Linked DNA regions of Marinoscillum sp. 108. The protein of the gene in region 1 interacts with the protein of each later gene in a pairwise test. Links are inferred from orthologs where the notes say so. Each region holds a gene or a part of one and is shown on either strand. Other genes may lie near its edges.

What was found.
Region 2: the proteins of dnaA (region 1) and dnaB interact in binary tests that used the Escherichia coli proteins (3 or more experiments, as listed by UniProt). The link is inferred for Marinoscillum sp. 108 from one-to-one orthologs.

Annotation. Positions count from the first base shown.
Region 1 is NZ_LR734817.1:551,459-558,570, reverse strand. Bases 2,888-5,755 are described here. They hold dnaA (chromosomal replication initiator protein DnaA), read left to right. Parts: upstream 2,888-3,552; coding sequence 3,553-4,959; downstream 4,960-5,755. Other genes in these bases: GV030_RS19850 (trypsin-like peptidase domain-containing protein), read right to left, coding at 4,956-5,755; scpA (methylmalonyl-CoA mutase), read right to left, coding at 2,888-3,305. Outside these bases: GV030_RS19865 (hypothetical protein), read left to right, coding at 1-181; more of scpA, read right to left, coding at 252-2,887; more of GV030_RS19850, read right to left, coding at 5,756-6,413; GV030_RS19845 (GH3 auxin-responsive promoter family protein), read left to right, coding at 6,614-7,112. UniProt on the Escherichia coli protein: Plays an essential in the initiation and regulation of chromosomal replication. Binds in an ATP-dependent fashion to the origin of replication (oriC) to initiate formation of the DNA replication initiation complex once per cell cycle.
Region 2 is NZ_LR734808.1:1,228,623-1,235,800, reverse strand. Bases 208-3,141 are described here. They hold dnaB (replicative DNA helicase), read left to right. Parts: upstream 208-867; coding sequence 868-2,415; downstream 2,416-3,141. Other genes in these bases: GV030_RS05060 (zinc-binding dehydrogenase), read left to right, coding at 2,416-3,141; GV030_RS05070 (hypothetical protein), read right to left, coding at 208-677. Also shown: GV030_RS05075 (exonuclease domain-containing protein), read right to left, coding at 1-78; more of GV030_RS05070, read right to left, coding at 75-207; more of GV030_RS05060, read left to right, coding at 3,142-3,408; amt (ammonium transporter), read right to left, coding at 3,463-5,712; GV030_RS05050 (tetratricopeptide repeat protein), read right to left, coding at 5,966-6,286; GV030_RS05045 (electron transfer flavoprotein subunit beta/FixA family protein), read left to right, coding at 6,354-7,091; GV030_RS05040 (electron transfer flavoprotein subunit alpha/FixB family protein), read left to right, coding at 7,093-7,178. UniProt on the Escherichia coli protein: The main replicative DNA helicase, it participates in initiation and elongation during chromosome replication. Travels ahead of the DNA replisome, separating dsDNA into templates for DNA synthesis.

The DNA.
Region 1 (7,112 bases):
GAGCGAGGTTTCTGACGATTCTCCATTGAACAAGATCATCTATGCCTCTTTTTATGAGGAGAACGGATTGATTCTGGATGCTTTGACCAAATACGAGGAGGCCATCAAAATGTCTCCAGACATTGATGATTTTCAGGAGCTTTACCAAAACTTCCTGATCAAAAATGGTTTGGCAGAATAATAAGAGCTTTTAATCAACATAAAAAAGGGGCTGAATCTAAGATTCAGCCCCTTTTTTTGTTACCCTCTCCTTACTTTAAAAGCTCGGTAAGTATCTCAGAGGCGGCTTTGGCGATGACTGTGCCCGGGCCAAAGATAAACGAAACACCATGAGCTCTCAGGTATGTGTGATCGTTCTCAGGAATGATCCCCCCCGCGATTACCAGGATATCACTTCTGCCGATTTTGCGAAGTTCTTCGACTAGTTGTGGAACGAGGGTCTTGTGGCCACCAGCTAGTGACGAAGCTCCCACCATGTGTACATCATTTTCAGCAGCTTGTTTGGCTACTTCCTGGGGAGTTTGGAACAGCGGGCCTATGTCCACGTCAAAGCCCAGATCAGCGAAGGCCGTGGCGATTACTTTGGCGCCCCGGTCATGGCCATCTTGTCCCATTTTGGCCACAAGAATCCTGGGCCTTCGGCCCTCTGCTTCATCAAACTGATCGGCAAGTTTTCTGGCCTGTAGGAAGTCTGGATTTTGTTTGATCTCTGAAGAATACACTCCTGAAATAGTTTGGTTTGTTGCCTGGTACCTGCCGAAAACTTCTTCCATGGCGATGGAAATTTCACCCAAAGTAGCTCGTTCTCTGGCAGCGTCCACAGCTAAAGCTAATAAATTACCCTGATTCGTTTTGGCGCACATGGCCAAAGCTTCCAGCGCGTTTTCTACTTTTTGATAATCACGCTTTCCTTTCACAGATTTCAAACGTTCTATCTGTGAGTTTCTGACCGCTTCATTATCAACCTCAAGAAGGTCTATGACTGTTTTTTCTTCAGTGGTGTACCTGTTTACGCCCACGATCACCTCTTGTCCGGCATCTATTCTGGCCTGTTTGCGAGCGGCTGCTTCCTCTATTTTCATTTTAGGGAACCCTTCTTCTATCGCCTTGGCCATTCCACCCATTTCTTCCACTTCCTGTATGATGGCCCAAGCTTCCTGAATCAGTTCATCCGTGAGTTTTTCTACCACCTCCGAACCTCCCCAGGGGTCTACCACCTGCGTGATGTTGATATCATTTTGCAGATACTTCTGTGTTTCCCTGGCAATGGCCGCAGAGTAGTCTGTAGGCAGCGCAATGGCCTCATCCAGTGCGTTGGTGTGTAGGGATTGAGTGTGTCCAAACGCTGCTGCAAGCGCTTCTATGGCCGTTCGACCAACGTTGTTGTATGGATCCTGCGCAGTGAGGCTGTATCCGGAGGTTTGGCTATGCGTTCTTAGCGCCATTGATTTGGGGTCTTTCGGGTCAAATTGTTTGACCAGCTTAGCCCACAGAATTCTTCCTGCTCGCATTTTGGCGATTTCATTGAAGAAGTTCATACCGATACCCCAGAAAAACGAAAGCCTCGGCGCCAGAGAGTCGATAGGAATACCCGCTTCCAGACCTTTGCGGATGTATTCCAGTCCGTCTGCCAGGGTAAAGGCCAACTCCAGCCCGGCCGTGGCACCGGCCTCATGCATGTGGTAGCCACTAATGCTAATGGAATTGAACCGGGGCATGTTTTGCGATGTATATCGAAAGATGTCCGCAATGATGCGCATAGAAGGCGCCGGAGGATAGATATAGGTATTGCGTACCATAAACTCCTTGAGAATGTCATTTTGGATGGTTCCGGTGAGCTGTGCCGGCTCAACACCTTGTTCCTCCGCGGCCACTATGTAGAAGGCCATAATTGGGATCACAGCTCCATTCATGGTCATAGAGACCGACATCTCATCCAATGGGATCTGATCGAACAGGATCTTCATGTCCTCCACAGTGTCAATGGCTACCCCGGCCTTGCCCACATCTCCAGATACCCTTGGGTGGTCACTGTCATAGCCTCTGTGAGTAGCGAGATCGAAGGCAATAGAAAGGCCTTTTTGACCGGCGGCCAGGTTTCTTCTGTAGAAAGCATTGGATTCTTCCGCAGTAGAAAATCCCGCATACTGGCGAATGGTCCACGGGCGTACTGCGTACATGGTGGCATAGGGTCCGCGCAGAAAGGGGGGTACACCGGCACCAAATCCGATATGCTCAGGTGGTTGCTCAGTAACTACCTTTTTTTGAGTTTGGATCAGTTCATCGAAAGAAATATTCCTGAAGTCTTCTTTCACCCCTTCCCAAATAATTCTGGCAAGACGGTCTGTGAGGTGGTCTATAAAGTAGGATCCGTTGGCGGCACTCTGGATCTCTTCCAACTTGGACTCGTGCCGAATGAGGTTGCCGATGTTTCTACTGATCCTGTGTGATGCTCCAGCGGCCCATTCCGGTTTTCCTTGATGAAATGAAATGCTATCAGCTCCTGCAATAATCGCAGCGAGTCCCTGTGTAGTCTGTTTCAGTAGGTGATCGCCTTCATTCTGTCCTGGCAAAGGGAAGGCATGTATCGGTAAAGCATAGTTTTTGACGCCCAGTGTTTCAGCACATGCCTGAATGAGCAGCTTCAGAGCTCTGATGCGGGCTATTTCATGAAAAAAGTCTGGACCTATATTCACGGCCACCTGAAGGTTTTGCAGGTATTCCCTGGTGTTGGCACCGGATAATTCCTTTAGTACGGAGCGGAGAAGCGAAACAGAACTACCAATGATGGTATGGTCCTCATTCGTGCCGATGAGTAGATGGTTTTTGAATGCGGGAGCTTCACACTTTACCCGTTGTCCAAAACCTTTGATTCCTGAAACGTTCACAGGAAGAATCTCCTGAGAGTGATTAATGAAACCAATGTAGCAATGATCGGTATGAATGCCCTCCAAAAGTAAATTCAGGTCAGGGAGTGAGGTGATCTCAAACAGCACCCCTTCACATCCGGATAGTAGTGCAGTTTTGGCCTGTGAATTGGCTTCTTTTTCAGTGACTACTTCAATCTGCTCAAATTGAGTCCAGGTCTTTCTTCCGTTAATATTGTGTAGATTGAAGGTCCTTAGATACTTCAGGTGGTCAGACGTGGATGGGTCATAATAAGCATTCAGGGGGAGATCACTTTCGGAATGCCACTTGAGAGCGTCATCCGGGTCTTTCCCTTTAAGCAGTTTGGTCGCTTCGGCATGCCAATCCGCGTAGCTGGTTTTGTTAAATTCTGTGAAGTTGGGCTTATGTTTATTCATGGGTGTTCAAAGGTACTTTTTATAACTTTGAAATAGTAGCACGATGGAGATACTTCAGAATAATTGGTTTGTATTTTTTAAAGAATATTTCCATCGAAGGGGTTAATTCTGTGAGTATTCAAGGATTTCAAAAAGTCAAGAGCAAATGTCATTTTTTTCTTAAAAATTTTATCCTCAATTTTGATGTCCCTCTTTTTTCGGGGAGTCTCTTTTTGGGTCTAATTTCCAAATAAAATATAAATCGCCGATGCATGTAGAAACATGGGAAAAATGCCTCCTGTTTATTAAGGAGCGCATTCCTGCTCAGAGTTTTTCCACATGGTTTGAACCTATTACTCCATTGAGTATGAATAATCAGGTTTTGACCATCCAAGTGCCCAGTCAGTTTTTTTATGAGTGGTTGGAGGAAAACTACGTGCACTTGCTCAAACAGGCGATTAAGTCAGAAATTGGAGAAGGCGGCAGATTGGAATATTCTGTTGTGGTGGATCGTGGAGATGAGCAGACCAAGCCGGTAACGGTGAATGTCTCAGGGGCTAGTCACAGCCAGAATAAGAATAGGGTGAATGGATATGATGCTTATAAAAACCCTGATTTTCATCAGGAGTTGAAGCGCAACTCCAACCTTAATCCTTCTTATCGATTTGAAAATTTCATTGAAGGTGATTGTAATCGATTGGCAAGATCTGCAGGTTATGCCGTGGCTCAAAAGCCGGGGATCACTTCATTTAACCCACTGATGTTTTATGGTGGGGTAGGACTGGGCAAAACGCATTTGGTGCAGGCCATAGGCAATGAGGTGATCAGCGCGGATAATTCTAAGAAAATCATCTATGTGGCGTCTGAGAAATTTACCAATCAATTCATCGAGGCACTTAAGAACAACAATCTTCAGGACTTCATCAACTACTATAAAGAAGTAGATGTGCTCATTCTGGATGACGTGCAGTTTCTGAAAGAAAAGGAAAAGACTCAGGAAATCTTCTTCCATATTTTCAATCATCTACATCAGAGTGGCAAGCAGATTATCATGACCTCTGACTGTGCTCCTAAGGATCTCAAAGGACTACAGGAACGTCTGGTATCCAGGTTCAAGTGGGGCCTTACCGCTGATCTTCAGGCACCGGATTTTGAGACCAGAATGGCCATTATACAGACCAAAATGCAGGCAGATGGGATTGATATCCCTGAGCAGGTGATAGAATATATTGCGTATACTGTAGATACTAACATCAGAGAGTTGGAAGGTGTGGTGATTTCGCTGATCGCTCATGCATCTCTCACCAAAAAAGAGATGGATCTGGAGCTGGCTAAGCAGATCCTTAAGAACATTGTCACCGATATAGATTCTGAGGTAGGGATAGACTACATACAAAAGACGGTTTCTGATTATTTCAATGTGGCTCAGGATGACCTGAAAGCCAAAACAAGGAAGAAAGAGATTGTGATCGCACGTCAGGTGGCTATGTATTTCTCAAAAGACTACACTAATCACTCACTGAAGTCAATTGGTTACCATTTTGGAGGCCGGGATCACTCCACAGTCATCCACGCAGTGCAATCAGTGAATGATATGATCGACACCAATTCCAAGTTTAGGTTCTCTATTGACGAGCTCAAAAAGAAGCTCAAAATCAGAACAGCTGTAGCTTAAAAGAAGTAGGGGTAGTAGACGTTTCTGCCATGCTTGTCAATGCCGGAAATGATTACCCTGCCCTTGATACGCTCCAGAATTTCTGAGAATTCCGCTGGACTTTCCACGGTTGTGTTGTTGATGTGGGTAATGATGAATCCCTCTGCGATTCCCAGCTTGGCGAAAATACCTGTCTTTTTGTAATCGACTACTTTCACTCCGCTTTTGATTCCCAATAGATCACGCTCTACTTTGGGTACGGATTCAAAGGTGGCGTCCAGCCATTCTGAGGCGTACACATCCCTGCGGATAATACCGGTTGTACCTTCTCTGTTCGTAAGGGTCAGCTTCTTTTCTTTTTTGGTACCCTCACGTTCTATGAGGACTTTGATCTCCTCTCCCGGATACATGTTGCCCATATACTCTTCCAGAAACGCCTTACTGTCTATCTTCCTACCATTAATTTCCCTGATGACATCACCTTTTTCGAGGTTGCCTTTGGCGGCAGCACCTTCCCGCTGTACATTGGCCACAATGACCCCTGACAGGTCTTCCAGGTTCATTTTAGTGGCAAGCTCACTGTTGATGTCAATGAATTCGGCTCCAATAAATGCCTTTTGTACCTCACCATAATTCTTAATGTCTTCAAATACCTTCTTGACAATATTGGAAGGAACCGCAAATCCATAGCCCGTGTAAGAGCCTGTCCGTGATAAAATAGCGGTATTGATCCCAATGAGGTTCCCTTGAGTATTGACAAGAGCGCCACCACTGTTTCCAGGGTTGATGGCGGCATCCGTTTGGATGAAGGATTCAATCGGAAATTTATCCCTCAGAATATTAATATTCCGGCCCTTGGCACTCACTATACCGGCAGTCACAGTGGAGGTCAGGTTGAAGGGATTGCCCACTGCCAGCACCCATTCACCCACGTTTACGTCATCCGAATTTCCAAATTTGATGGCAGGCAGATTTTGCTGATTGACCTTGATTACTGCCAGGTCCGTGCTGGGGTCGGTACCCATGAGCTTCCCGTCATAGGTTTTTTTGCCATGTACTACTTTGATTATGTCCGCATCATCCACCACGTGATTGTTGGTGATGATATATCCATCTTCGGAGAGGATCACACCCGACCCGCTACTGATCTGCTGAGAAGCACGTGGCTCAAAAAACCAATCCAACCAGCTCCCGGTGCGGTATTCATACTCGCTAAGGGTCTGGATAAACACGACGCTTGATTTGCTCTGCTCAGATGCAAATACAAAGTTATCCTCTGCATTGATCACCTCTGGTCGAATCTCAGAATACTGAGGCGTGAAGCCCAGATCGGGTGTTTCGTGATTGAGCGAGATCAGAGATGCATGCTCAGTGCTCAGAAAACCCTCCTTTTTCAGGAGCGTAAAGGTGAGCAGGCTTCCGATGATCCCCGACAAGATACTTACACAACCCACAATAACGATGGTCTTTTTCATGGCTTTTGAGTCTGATTTTTGCAATGCAATAACTACACTATAATATGTATTTGGTGGAAAAAAGTTTTGTTAAAAAACCTAAAAAATTCACCTGATTCAGTGCGGTTTGCTCAGAAGGGCAAGGAGGCGCTGAAAGTAGTTTTTGGAATTTAGGATTTCGGAACTGCTTTAATTTACTTTGGTCTGGATATAAACAGATTATGGGTATACGATCAATACTGAGTAAGCCATTTGCCGCTTACATTGCCAGAGAGACTAAGAAATGGACGGGTTCTGCAGGGGCGTTTCAGGACAAAATCCTGAAGGAAATAGTGACCAAAGCGCGGGACACTCAATTTGGCAAGGATCATGGGTTCGGAGAAATAGAAAATTATGAGGATTTCAAAAAACAGGTTCCCATCCGAGATTACGAAGGACTTTCACCTTATGTGAAAAAGATCCTGGCCGGTGAGTCGGATGTCCTGTGGCCGGGCAAACCTGCTTACTTCGCCAAAACTTCCGGTACTACCAGCGGTACCAAGTACATCCCCATTACCAAAGATTCCATTCCCAATCACATCAATTCAGCCAGAAATGCACTACTATCCTATGTGCATGAGACCGGGAATGGTCGGTTCCTGGATGGTAAACTCATCTTTCTTTCGGGTGCGCCCACGCTGGATCAAAAGGCCGGGATCAATACAGGACGCCTTTCGGGAA
Region 2 (7,178 bases), on another replicon or contig:
TATTCTGTCATTGGCAATATTGGTGCCTGTGGTCTCCAGGTCAAATACGACCAATGGGTTTTTTAATTTGAGCATTATGCCTTTGATTTTAGAGCTGAGTAAAACTGATCATCAGAGACGCCAATGCGGTTGAGCAATGCCTTGGCTCCGGCTGCATGATGAGGGAACCGGTCGTTGTCTGTCTTATAGATCACAGCCCCTCCATTTGTTTTCAAAGAAAAACCACCTGGAACCGGCTCTGCATCAAGAGAAGTATACTCTATCTCTTTTACATCCTCACGCTCCTTTTTCCCCATGAGTAAAGCCACATCGTCATCCTCAAAATAGAGGAAACAACCTGCTTTGGGTAGATTGTCAGCCAAGGTCTCAAACTCTGCCAGGTAACTATCGAAGGAGTTGTAAGAAGAAGGGATGTCTTCTTCTATTTTGTGAATCAAAAGAATATGAATGCCTAATTGATGAAAGATGGCTTTTCCGTTATGCAAAGCATCACCACCCTTCATGATCACAATGGGAGCGTCTGTGCTGGTGAATTCGGTGCCTATGGTGTAGAAATCGGCAGGTTTCTTAATGTGCTTTAGTACGATCTCTACTATTTCGAAAATTTCATCTACACCATGGTTGCCTCCAATGTATATGCGCTGTTTATTTTTTAATAGGTCTGTGTTTATCTGCATGGGTTTGTCATCTCTGAATTTCAAAAATAAACCAAAAAGGATCGGAGGCAAACTTTTAGACACATTACACAGGAACTAGATTTATCCACAGGGTGGTTTGTTGGTAAGTGGTGCAAAATCACCCGAGTTGGAAAGGTGTCAAATCGCAGCCTAGTGTCTAAGTTTGCTTAAGGAATTTAAAACGTAAAAAATGGAGGGAGGGAAATCATCTGCACTAAAGACCACAGCTAAAAACAGGAGACTCACTGTAGGGGATCTTTCCAGGCAACTGGGAAAAGTGCCACCACAGGCGGTGGAAATTGAGGAAGCTGTGCTGGGTGCCCTGATGCTAGAAAGAGATGCCCTCACCAATGTAATAGAAATATTAAAACCTGAGAGTTTTTACAAGGACGCTCACAGGATGATCTTCGAAGCGATTGTTCAGCTGTTCAATAACAGTGAGCCTGTGGACATCAAGACGGTTGTTCACCGCCTAAGGAAGAACGGGCATCTGGATATAGTAGGGGGAGCTTATTACGTGTCGGACCTCACGACCAAAGTGAACTCGGCAGCCAATATTGAGTATCACGCACGGATCATCGCTGAGCAATCCATCAAAAGAGAGCTTATTCAGATTTCCTCTGAGATCCAGCAGGATTCATATGAGGATACCACCGACGTTTTTGATCTTTTAGATAAAGCGCAGCAGGCTCTTTTTGATGTGTCTGAGTCCCATATCAGGAAAAACTATGATAAAATGAATGCCCTGATGCATCAGGCCATTCAGGAGATCGAAGACCGAAAAAACCAAAAAGACGGCCTCACAGGTATTGCCAGTGGATTCACCTCTCTGGATCGGATTACCTCAGGTTGGCAGCGGTCAGATTTGGTCATTATTGCGGCCAGGCCGGGTATGGGTAAGACCGCTTTTGTCGTATCTGCTTTGAGGAATGCCGCCATTGACTTCAAAACACCTGTGGCCATCTTCTCACTGGAGATGTCATCCGTACAGCTGGTACACAGGATGGTTTCAGCAGAAGCCGAGCTGGAGAGTGATAAACTGAGACGAGGAAACCTTCAGGCTTATGAGTGGCAGCAGCTGATCAGCAAGACAGGGAAGCTTTCAGAAGCCCCCATTTTCATTGATGATACACCCGCATTGAGCATTCTGGAGCTTCGTGCCAAAAGCCGAAGACTCGTAGCGCAGCATGGAGTGTCCCTCATAGTGATTGACTACTTGCAGCTGATGACCGGTGATACCTCCAAGAGTAGTGGTGGCAATCGTGAACAGGAAATTGCTTCGATATCAAGGGCATTGAAAGGAATAGCCAAGGAATTGAATGTGCCAGTGATTGCTCTGTCACAGTTGAGTAGGGCAGTGGAAACACGAGGTGGTGACAAACGTCCACAGCTTTCCGACCTTAGGGAATCTGGATCTATCGAGCAGGATGCCGATATGGTAATGTTCCTTTACCGACCTGAATACTACGGCATGACTCAGGATGAAAACGGTATGCCATTGCAAGGGATTGGGGAAGTGATCATTGCTAAGAACAGACATGGTAAGTTGGAAAATGTTCAACTGAAATTCATCGGTAAATTCACCAAATTTGAAGACCTGGATGCATCCATCAGTGCTACCAATGACACTTATGGGAGTTCCTTCCCAACTACCGGTCCTTCTAATTCGGATTTCACCATTACCATACCAAGTAAGGCTAACAAGAAGGATGGTGGCGATGATGAAATGCCTTTCTAGATGAAAGCGATTGTAGTCAGAGCGAATGGTCAAAAGTATCAACTGGAGTTTTCAGAAGTTTCTGATCCGGTTTTGAAGCCGGGCCACTGTCTGGTGAGAATAAAAGCTGCCGCTCTTAACAGGCGTGACTACTGGATTTCCGTAGGGAAATATCCAGGCATCAAAGATGGTGTGGTTTTGGGCTCGGACGGATGCGGAGAGGTAATAGCTGGTGAACCGGCCTGGATGGGCAAGACTGTGCTGATCAATCCAAACATCAACTGGGGGGATAACCCCGAGCATCAATCTTCTCAATACTCTATTCTGGGTACCCCTGAAAATGGAACTTTCGCAGAGTATCTAATGGTACCAACAGATCGGTTGATCGAAAAACCCTACTATTTGAGTGATACAGAGGCTGCAGCATTCCCACTGGCTGCCCTCACCGCATACAGGGCGGTATTCAGAAAGGCCAACGTTCAGAGAAATCAAAAAGTCCTGGTCACGGGTGTAGGAGGCGGGGTGTCTCAGTTCGCTTGTGCTTTTGCTCTGGCTGTTGGTGCTGAAGTGTATGTGACCAGCAGCAGTGACGATAAGCTGACAAGAATGATGAGAATGGGTGCCTCCGGCGGGTTCAACTATACTGACGCGGGCTGGGTGAAAGAGGCAGGCGGAAAAGTGAATAAGTTTGACGCCATCATTGACAGTGCAGGGGGAAATGCCATTAATGATTACCTGAGACTTATTCAGCCGGGAGGCCGTATTGTGGTGTATGGCAGCACTACGGGGAAAACAGAAGGACTTGATTTATTTAGATTATTTTGGTCGCAAGCATCCATCGTGGGGTCTACCATGGGCAACGATGAGGAATTTGCGTCTATGGTTGATTTCATTACCAGCCATCAGATCAAACCAATCGTTGATTCCGTACATCCATTTGCAGAGGGTGTTGAGGCTATACGCCAAACGGGAAGCTCCAGTCAATTTGGTAAGGTGGTGCTGGAGATGATATAAAAAAACGTCTGACCTGAGCCAGACGTTTTTTCAGAATAATGATTGCCAGGATGCTCAGGGTTTGATGCCCATGACCAAAATGTCCTCGGTTTGGTCTTCTTTACCTTTCCAGTTTTCCAGTTCGGTGGTAATATTTATTTTCTGATCAGCCATGGATTTTCCGGCACCCTTCTCCAGGAGTACCCTGAATTTGGTGGTGGAATATCGCTTGCCGCTTTCATTCAGTTGGTTCGGAAATCCTTCTGTACAAAGGAAGAAAGCGTCACCTTTTGAGTAATCTATTTTGACTCGTTCAAATTTCTTTTGAGCTTTTCCGGACATACCGAGCGGAACATCCAGTCCTTTAAATTCTGTAAGGATACTATCTAGCTTTTTGGCGTATAGCTTTACACCTGATCCCGATCCTGAATAATAAACCCTCCTTCTGACCGTATCTACCAATAGCATCCCGATTTCTACACCTTTTCTCACTTCCTCGTCGGCTTTGGATTGGCCAAGTGCCATAGTGAGCTTTTGATCCAGAATTTCGAGCACTTTCTCTGGGGCTAATATTTTTTTGATTCCCACTATCTCATTGAGCTGAGAGATGGTAAGTGCCGTAATAAATGCACTCGAAATGTCGGGATCCTGGGAGGTGGCGGCTATGGCGATGTTGTATCCTTTTTCCTTGCCATGCCAGTAAAATCCCGACGATACCTTTCCTTTCGGTTTCAGTAAAAGGAAAGAATCTTCAAATACGCTGGTGATGGAGTGTTCTTCTCCGAGTAGCACATCCTGCATGTTGCCGATGACATCCATTTTATCCTTGTAAAAAGAAAGCTCCACCAGATCAATCGACGTGGTGCTCTTGTCTCTTTGCTCCTCGATGATACCGGAGAGGTACCTTACAGCCTTTAAAGTGGGTACCACATTGCCAGAGTCGTCGAGGTATTGTACACCTTCGTTTTTGATCAGATTGATGCGGGTTTCTCGAGGCAGGTTGAGATATTCATCCACTTTGAAGAGGTTGTATGCCCGCTCGCCCACTCTTACTGATACTTGACTCACCGTTTGCTCAGGTAGTTCATCCAGCTCCATGGACTGAACCTGCGCACCAAATATGGCGCCATCTACCTCTTCATTAGGGGAGAGTCTAAGTCCGATTGTGGATTTAATCAACAGGAAAATGAGGTAGGAGACCCCTACAGTGAATACGAAGCACACGATGATCCCAAAAATTTGCACGACGAGTTGAGTGCCTCTGCCGTGCATGAGGAACTCTTCTTTTCCGAAAAGCGCTACGCAAAGTGTACCGAATACGCCACCAAATCCATGTACTGGAATGGCACCAACGGGATCATCCAACTTCCATTTTTCTGAAATAATGATATAGGAAATATTATGAATAACACCGGCGAGTAGCCCAATAATCAAACTACTGATAGGGGAGACCACGTTGCAGCAAGCCGTGATGGCTACCAACCCTGTGAGAGATCCGCCAATGATCTTTTCTATCAGGTCCTGATTTTTTTGAAATATTTTGGCGTGTAGATAAGCGCTGAAACAAGCGCCAGCCGCTGCCAGGTTGGTGTTGAGAATGATGAGGGGCACGGAGGTATCAAAGGCCAGAGCACTGCCGCCATTGAATCCCCACCAGCCCAGCCAAAGGATCATCACGCCCAAAACACTGTATGCGTAATCAGAAGCTTTCACCGGGATGAGTGTGCCCTTGGAGGTGAATCGTCCCAGGCGGGGCCCTACCATCCAAATGCCGACCAGACCTACCCAAGCGCCTACAGAGTGTACTACAGTGGAGCCGGCAAAGTCCATAAACCCAAGACCAGCAAGCCATGGTTGATTGTCTTCATTCAGTAGGTTTCCCCAGGCCCAGTGGCCAAAAATAGGGTATATCAGAACCGCGGTAAATAACGATGCAATGAAGTACGGCGCCAGGGCGGTCCTTCCAGACATAGCACCGGAGACGATCGTAAGGGCTGTGCCTGCAAAAGCAAGCTGGAAGATGAAGAACACCAACGGATAGCCGGGTTCCAGATCATTGCCAAAGAAGAAACTTGTACCAATGAACCCTCCGGCGGAGGTGCCAAACATTAACCCAAAACCGATGATGAAGAATGCAAGACTTCCCGCTACCCAGTCCATCAGGTTCTTAATGCCGATTCCGGAGCGGTGTTCAGATTTGACCAGGCCTGTCTCCAATACCTTGAAGCCGGCCTGCATGAAAAAAACGAGTGCTGCTGAGATGAGAATCCAGAGCGTGTCAGTGGTGTTGAAACTATCTGTCTGAGAGAGTTCTAATAGATCCATAGAAGTTGGTTGGTTGGTTGGTTGAAAACTACGGAAATTTAGATAATACTTTCTTTTATTAAGAATTACGCAATTAAATGTTAATTTATTTACATTTTATATTGCTAAATGGAATAATTGTTGATTATTTAATAATTGAAGGTGGGCAAAGAATCAGTTTTTTATAAATAATGAAATAATCAATTTTAGATTCAATAAAAGACCGAATAAAATTTTAAACTATTCTTTTTTTCAGACTTATAGTTCTAATAATTCATTCCTCAAATTGGAAATTCATATAAGCGGATCGTAACTCTTTGAGGGCATGCGCTTCATTGAGCTCAGTGGCTATCTCTATACCCGCCAGGTAAATTTGCTCAGCTCTTTTTCGATCGCCTAGTTCAGAGTAGAGTGCCGCGGCATGATAATAGGTGCCTATATATTTCGAATGATTTTTTAGTAATTCTTCAAACAATTGCGCACTTTTTTCCTTATTTTCTTGAAGGTGTTCCAGAGCGAGCGCGTATTTTGGAAAAGGGTCATTTGGATCATCCTCTATGAATTTCTCAAGCTGCCTGATTCGATCTGTGTTCATCCTATGTAGATATTATTTACTAACTTCGAAGCCTTAATATTAACCCTAAATTTTTAAGAAAAAGAGAATGAAAATACTCGTTTGTATTACACACGTACCCGATACAACGTCTAAGATTTCTTTCACAGACAATAACACAAAGTTCGACAAGACCGGTGTGCAGTACATCATCGGCCCCTATGATGATTATGCCCTGGCAAGAGCTGTGGAGCTGAAGGAGTCCTCGGGTGGATCCATCACTGTGTTAAATGTAGGAGAAGCCGAAACCGAGCCTACCTTACGCAAGGCTTTGGCCATTGGTGCGGATGATGCCATCAGGATCAATGCTTTCCCAAGAGATGCTTTTTTCGTAGCAAAAGAGATTGCCAAGGCTGCTCAGCAAGGTGAATATGATCTGATATTGATGGGACGTGAGTCGATCGATTTCAACGGAGGTCAGGTACATAGTATGGTAGGTGAACTGATGGGGTTACCCTCAGTATCTCCCGTGATGGTACTGGACATAGAAGGTAATACAGCAAAAATTCAGCGGGAAATAGAAGGAGGTAAAGAATTTATGGAGCTGGATCTGCCTTTCGTGGCAGGTTGTCAGGAGCCAATAGCCGAATGGAAAATCCCCAACATGCGAGGCATTATGTCGGCTCGTTCCAAGCCTTTGAATGTGGTGGAGCCATCTACCGATGATAAAGCCACAGAAGTAGAGGTGTTTGAGCTACCACCAGCGAAAAGCGGGGTAAAACTCATTGATCCGGATCATCTGGACGAACTGGTTAATCTATTGAAGAACGAAGCAAAAGTATTGTAAGATGTCAGCATTAGTATTTGTAGAAATAGAAGAAGGAGCAGTAAAGAAATCCTCCCTGGAGGCGGTGAGTTATGCTGCGCAGGTAGA